Regions from separate parts of the Paenibacillus sp. F4 genome, predicted to be linked through region 2. Evidence: riboswitches for the same ligand, from Rfam matches in the RefSeq annotation. Region 2 holds a riboswitch; the other holds the start of a gene.

Region 1 (3,426 bases), on a different contig from region 2:
AGGTACTGGAGAGCCCGGAGGGGATTTCGGAATCCATGGTACAGCGGGTATGGAGACAATTGGGAGACAACGGATTATCAGAATCCTCGTTTATTGCGACAGGGAGAGCACAGGTCGAAATGATCCAGAGTCAGGTCGGGCCGAATACGCGCATCATTGTTGAGCCGGAACGCAGAGACACCTTTCCTGCGATTGCGCTGACAGCGACTTATCTATATTCCATTGCTGGTGTTTCCCCTGATGAAATTATAGCTATATTGCCTGTAGATCCTTATGTTGAGGATGCTTTCTTCGCTTCTGTAGCCCAGCTGGAACATACGCTTCAGGAGAGTGAAGGTAAGCTTGCTTTAATCGGGGTTGTCCCTTCCTATCCTTCAGAGAAATATGGTTACATTATTCCGAAAAACGATGCCACCCAAGGTAGCACAGGCTACCGCGAAGTGAGCCATTTTCAAGAGAAACCCGACCGGGAGCAGGCGGAGCGTCTGATTGAACGCAATGCTCTATGGAACTGCGGGGTTTTTGCATTCAAATTAAGTTATTTGCTGGATATCTTGGCATCCAAGGGTTTGCCGCTGAATTATGAAGAAATGCAAAAGCAATACGCATCTCTGGAAAAAATTAGCTTTGACTATGAAGTAGTCGAGAAGGAGAAGGACATTGTCGTTCTTCCGTACGATGGTTTTTGGAAGGATTTGGGCACCTGGAATACGCTCACAGAAGAAATGTCTAATCAACAAGTGGGCAGAGGTGTAGTAACGGAGGATTGCGTCAATACGAGTCTTATTAACGAGTTAGACATTCCTGTGGCGATCATTGGAACGAATGATCTGATTGTAGCCGCTAGCCCGGATGGTATTCTTGTGACCAATAAGGCTGAAAGTCCTCGCATTAAGGAAGTGCTTAAGGCTCATGATCAGCGTCCAATGTATGAAGAACGTCGTTGGGGGCAGTATCGGGTTGTGGATTATGTCAAGTATGACGAGGGTAACGAGGTATTGACCAAACGAATCCGCGTACGGAAAGGCAAAAATATCAGCTATCAGCTTCATTTCAAACGGAGTGAAATTTGGACCATTATTAGTGGTGAGGCGGAAATTATTTTGAATGAGAAGCTGCACAAAGTAAAAGCTGGTGATGTAGTTCGCATTCCTGAAGGAACGAAGCATAGCATTTTGGCTGTGACCGATGTGGACTTTATTGAGGTGCAGACTGGCTCTGAATTGGTTGAAGAGGATATTGTCCGCTTTTGTATGGATTGGAATGAAATTTCCCGTCACCAATTTATCTCATAATTATTTTCGTAAAAACGAAAAAAAGACGAATTCATGAAAATTCATAGCCTAAACTGTCGAAATTGGACGAAAACCTGTAAATTCATGAACATGACCTATTAAATTTTGGTAAAAAAAAGTCGATACTTAGGGTAAGAAGGAATCCAAACTCCTTCCAACGATAAACGCAGCCCTGTCGAAAGGCAGGTACGCAAAGCTAAAGGGCCTTCCACAAGGATGGCAGCCTGGCTACCGAAAGGAAGAGCGAAAGTGAGATTCAATTTTATTCCTCTGTATCGACTGATACGTCATGTACTCCCCGTTATTATGCTTTTTTCATTGTTGCCCGTCGGTTTTGGTGATTCTCTGTCTGTGGCGAATGCCGCTTCATTACAACCTGTTAATTCGGACGCTTCTACTCAGGCCCGTGAACTATACAGCTATTTACTCAACATCTCAGGGAAAAAAATAGTCACCGGTCAGCATGATTATTTGGAAAGTCCGGATGAATTAAGTAACAAGGTCCAAAAAATCAGTCAGGCATATGTGGGTGTACACGGCTATGAGATGGGAGCTATCTCTGGTCAATCTGACGCTACGGAAGCAGCACAACGTAAAAATGTCGTCGATAGTGCTATCCGTTGGAGCAGATCCGGTGGTATTGTGACGATGACTTTTCATGAAGCGCTACCGGGTAGGCCACTGACTTGGGCCAATGTACAGGCGAAAGTAAGTCAGGCAGAGTTCAACAAATACGTGACCCCAGGTACTACGCAGTATAACCTCCTCATTGCCGATCTGGATAAGGTCGCTGCTTCGTTAAAGCAGCTTCGTGATGCAGGGGTTCCGGTTTTGTGGAGACCTTACCACGAAATGAATGGTGACTGGTTCTGGTGGGGAAACAAAACTAATTTCAATCAGCTATGGAATATCATGTACGACCGTTTTACAAACACACATCAATTGAACAATCTGCTATGGGTATGGAGTCCGAATGCGCCCAATTCGTATACTGTCCCGTATACCCCGAAATACCCCGGGGATGACAAAGTGGACATCTTGGCAGTAGACATTTACAACAATGATTTTAAGCAAAGTCATTACGAAGGTCTGCTTGGGCTGGCACGGAATAAGCCGATTGCCATTGGGGAGCACGGTGAGATGCCGAGTTCTGAGGTGTTGCAGGCTCAACCTAAATGGGTATATTCCATGACTTGGGGCAAAATGCTGACTGAGAATAACACAACAAATCAAATTCAGGATTATATGAATGATTCGAGGAGTTTGACGCGGGATGATGTGAAGAATGGATTGGAAACGATTCAACCACCTGGGACAGATATACCGACCTTACCGGACGAGGGACAAAGTGAGCCTATCCCGGCTCCGCCAGTAGTGATCGTTCCCCCAGCTCCGACTCCTCCTTCTGTTCCTGATGTGGTATATGTGAACGGGTTGCGTGGCGAATATTTTAACAATATGAATTTGAATGGAAGTCCTGTTTTGATCCGTACAGATAGCAAGCTGGACTACAACTGGCGTGCCAATGCAGCTGACCCTAAGGTGAATGCCGATCAGTTCTCGGTTCGCTGGACGGGTAAAATCAAACCGCAATATAGCGAGACCTATACGTTCACCACGATATCCGATGATGGTATCCGTGTATGGGTAGACGGCAAATTGGTGATTGACAGCTGGTTCAAACAAAGCTGGACAGAGCGTAAAGGCAGTATGACTTTGGAAGCAGGCAAAATGGTAGATTTAAAAGTAGAATACTATGATGAAAAAGGCGACGCGATGGCACGTCTAATGTGGGAAAGTCAGCATGAAGCGAAAGCGGTGATTCCCGGAAACGCTTTGTTTCTTCCTTGATTAATACTCTTTCCCGGTCCAAAAATTTGAGGAGAGAGGGTCGATCATATGATAAAAAAATGGTTATCCCATAGGTATACAGTAGTTTTATCTGGACTACTAGCGATCGTAGCTATAGCGATGATCGCTTGGTTTATATACACGCCTTCAAGAAGCGCAGAATTGCAGACGGATAAAGTAGCAGCTGCCAGTCCAGTATGGAAGCTGGGTCAGAGGGATGACTCTTCAGCGGAATTCAAAGGTGTGGTCGGTAGGGATAATATCGACATTTCTACAGCAG
Region 2 (3,426 bases):
TTCAAATCACCAAGTTAACGGATTAAATCCTGGAAGAATCCCGTCCTTTTCACATAGCTGTTTGCTGGTTATATTTGTTATATATTGTATAGTTCTAATCGCTACATGAATATACTTTAATGTGATAAAATAACCTTTGTAAATGGGAACTCCTGTTTTAAAAGGATATTCGTTAAACAAACTACAATTGTCTTACTAAAATTGTTCTTTTGTAAAGGAATTGGATATGACAACAAACCAAAAAAATGCCCAGTGTGTCTGGAGCGAAGATCCAGTTGCAATTATATGTACACCCTCTGCTTTCGCTAAGAAATCCCTCTTTTATATACAGGAGATAGGCTATTTCAAAACAGATGCTTATGAAATGGAACGGCAAAAGCTCACCTCTTTTTTGCTCCTTTTTACCCTGTCCGGGAGAGGGGAATTGCACTACCGGGACAAGGATTATATATTGAGACCTCATGATATGCTTTTTATTAATTGCGAAGAATATGTACAGTACAAAACTTCCTGTCAGAAGACATGGGAGTTTATTAGTGTGAATCTATATGGCAATCTTATTGACCATTTCTACGAACAATTCGATAAACACAATAAGCCTGTAATTTCACTAAAGGATTCAAGTGTAGTATCGGACAAGCTGCGCACCTTATTAAAGGTACAGCCAGAAAGAAGCATATCCTCTGAACTGCTCTCATCCAGGCTAATCGTTGACTTGTTAACGATTATTTTACAGCACCCCTACACCAATCCCAACGCGAATTCAGATGGAACCGCAGAGGTGCGCAAGGTAAAGCAATATCTGGATCAATCCTATTGTGAACGGATTACGCTGGATTCGCTAGCAGACATGTTCGAACTGAACAAGTTCAACCTGGCTAAAAACTTTAAAAAACAGATTGGCTTTTCCCCTATTGAGTATCTTATCAATGTTCGTATCACCGCTGCTCAAGGCTGGCTTAAAACTAGTGATGTAGCTATTGTGGACATCGCACAATATGTGGGCATTCCCAACACAAGTCATTTTATCAATCTGTTCAAAGAGCACATTGGAGAAACCCCTCATTCCTATCGCAAAAAATGGGGAAATCGAATGAAATAGGCCTTATGTATAATCTGCAAGTTTGGTTTGTCGATAAATAGGGAAATTTGTGATTTAAACTTGCCTAATAGAGTACCTAACTGATAGAATAAGAATATAAGCTATTCAGGATAAATGGCAAACTTGTCGAAAGGCAAGGACGCAAAGCTACAGGGCCTTCTGTATGATGGCAGCCAGCTACCGGTTGAAGTGGCTTTTTGTCGTGCTTTTTTACCGGAAAACTTTATACGAAATGGCAAACCTGTCGAAAGGCAGGGACGCAAAGCTATAGGGCCTTCTATTATGATGGCAGCCTGGCCACCGAAAGGAAGTTTTTTATGGGGAAAATGATATTTTCCGCACTTCTCCTACTTTTCATGCTGTCCACAACACTCTTAAATTCGACAATTTACGCTGCTGATAGTGATAGTGTTGCATGGTTGGATCAAAACAATGTAAATCATGGAACAGTCAGTGTGCGTTACCCTGTTAAACCTAACGTTAAAACCAAGATTTTGGTTACCAAAGATGCGCAAAAATACTCTTATAATCTGACACCCGGAAAATCCGAGGAAGTATTTCCTCTCCAGATGGGTAATGGGAACTATAGCATTAGTATTCTGGAACAGCTTAGTGGTAATCAATATAAAGTGATCGGACAAGATACGATCGAGTTAAAGCTAAATGATAGCAAAGCGGTATATCTCAATTCCGTTCAAAATATTGACTGGAGCGGTACTAATCAAGCGATTCAAAAAGCCCGTGAATTAACCAAAGGTGCAACAACGGATCTCGAGAAGCTTCAAAAAATTCATGACTACGTCATTAGTCATATCAAGTATGACTCCAACCAGGCCTTCGCCTTAACGACTGACTATCTGCCGCAAATTGATCGTACGTTAAGCTCGCAAAAAGATATTTGCTATGGTTATGCTTCACTGATGGCTGCTATGTTACGAAGTGTAGATGTACCAACCAAACTGGTTATGGGCAAATCTTCCTACGTAGACACCTACCATGCCTGGAATGAGGTTTACATCGACAATCAGTGGGTCGTCGTAGACACTACAGTAGATGCAGCACTGTATAAGGGTAAACAAAAATTCGAAATGATCAAAGATTCCTCCAAATACATTAAAACAAAGCAGTATTAATATCAATGTTTTTATTAATATTATTATTTTAAAAAATAAAAAGCGAAGAAGTAAAACCTCATTCTTTGTAGAGCCTTGATCACATGATCAAGGCTCTTTTTCTATCCTTGTTGAGAAATTGTTGAGATGTGACATGTATTCTAATCCAGAAAGACATTAAGGTCTAATACATTATCCTATATATCGGGACAAAAGGAGGAGAGATTCATCACTTATGTAGATTTTCATAAATTATGATAAAGCTCAATGCGGCTAACTTAGCATCATATGAATGAATGATGAATATATAAATACAACCATCTCGACCTCGAAGGAATAACCCATTAGCCGCTGAATAAAAGTATTTTAGGAATAGGAGATTTGTTTACCATATGAGAAAAAAATGGAATATAGCAATTGTTGCATTATTGCTCCTTTTGCAATGCTTTTTTAGTTCAACACAAGTCTATGCACAAAATCCCGACTCCGCTCTGCCAGTGAGCACGGGAACCGATCCGGTTCAGAGTGTCACTAACGATGTATATCCACAGCCTTCAGAGTCGGTTAACATCCCGCCTGCTTTACCGGCTCCAGCCACTGAGGCAAATGCCGGCTCAACTTCTGAGACGAAGACAACCCAGGAAAGTATTTTAACCAAGCTAACTCTATTAGATTCTACCGGAAGTGTTATTGATGCAGTGTATAATCCTGATAGTCGTATTGATATCGGCTCCGCCATCCATTTAGGCTATGAATGGGAGCTGCCGAACCATACGTATAAAGCTGGAGACACCTTTACCTTTCAATTACCTGAGCAATTCGAAATTTACACAGACATCACATCTCCTTTGACGAGTACGGACGGAGAAGTTGGCCATTTTACCGTAGACCGCCAAGGTAAAGTGATTATGACTTTTAATGATTACGTGGAAAGCCACTCTAATGTCAGCGGTAAGCTGGAGATCCAAACTGAGTTTAGCACACAAATAGAAAAAGGCAGTACAGAAGTCATTATTGCGATTCCAATCAAAGGCGGTGAGCAAACCGCTATCGTAAATATTAAGCCTGCAGCCGGTCCTACTATGGAAAAGCAAGGAAAGTATGATGGGAAAAATCAGATTGATTGGACAGTTGACGTAAATAAACAATTGGAACCTATAAAACACGCCGTAGTAACCGACCCAACTCCCCAAGGATTGGAACTAATCAAAG

The links. Region 2 has a riboswitch for cyclic di-GMP ahead of C1T21_RS00185 (transglutaminase-like domain-containing protein). Riboswitches for the same ligand answer to the same signal wherever they lie in the genome.
Region 1: linked by a shared signal. The riboswitch ahead of C1T21_RS15835 (glycosyl hydrolase) and the one ahead of C1T21_RS00185 (transglutaminase-like domain-containing protein) in region 2 are both predicted to bind cyclic di-GMP.

Annotation. Positions count from the first base shown of each region.
Region 1 covers NZ_POVS01000014.1:130,531-133,956, reverse strand. Annotated here, with positions in the region: gene C1T21_RS15840 (sugar phosphate nucleotidyltransferase) at 1-1,295, shown strand, start outside; cyclic di-GMP riboswitch class I at 1,451-1,531, shown strand; gene C1T21_RS15835 (glycosyl hydrolase) at 1,545-3,146, shown strand; gene C1T21_RS15830 (PD-(D/E)XK nuclease family protein) at 3,195-3,426, shown strand, end outside.
Region 2 covers NZ_POVS01000003.1:34,162-37,587, reverse strand. Annotated here, with positions in the region: gene C1T21_RS00190 (AraC family transcriptional regulator) at 227-1,102, shown strand; cyclic di-GMP riboswitch class I at 1,209-1,287, shown strand; cyclic di-GMP riboswitch class I at 1,327-1,407, shown strand; gene C1T21_RS00185 (transglutaminase-like domain-containing protein) at 1,420-2,235, shown strand; gene C1T21_RS00180 (collagen binding domain-containing protein) at 2,607-3,426, shown strand, end outside.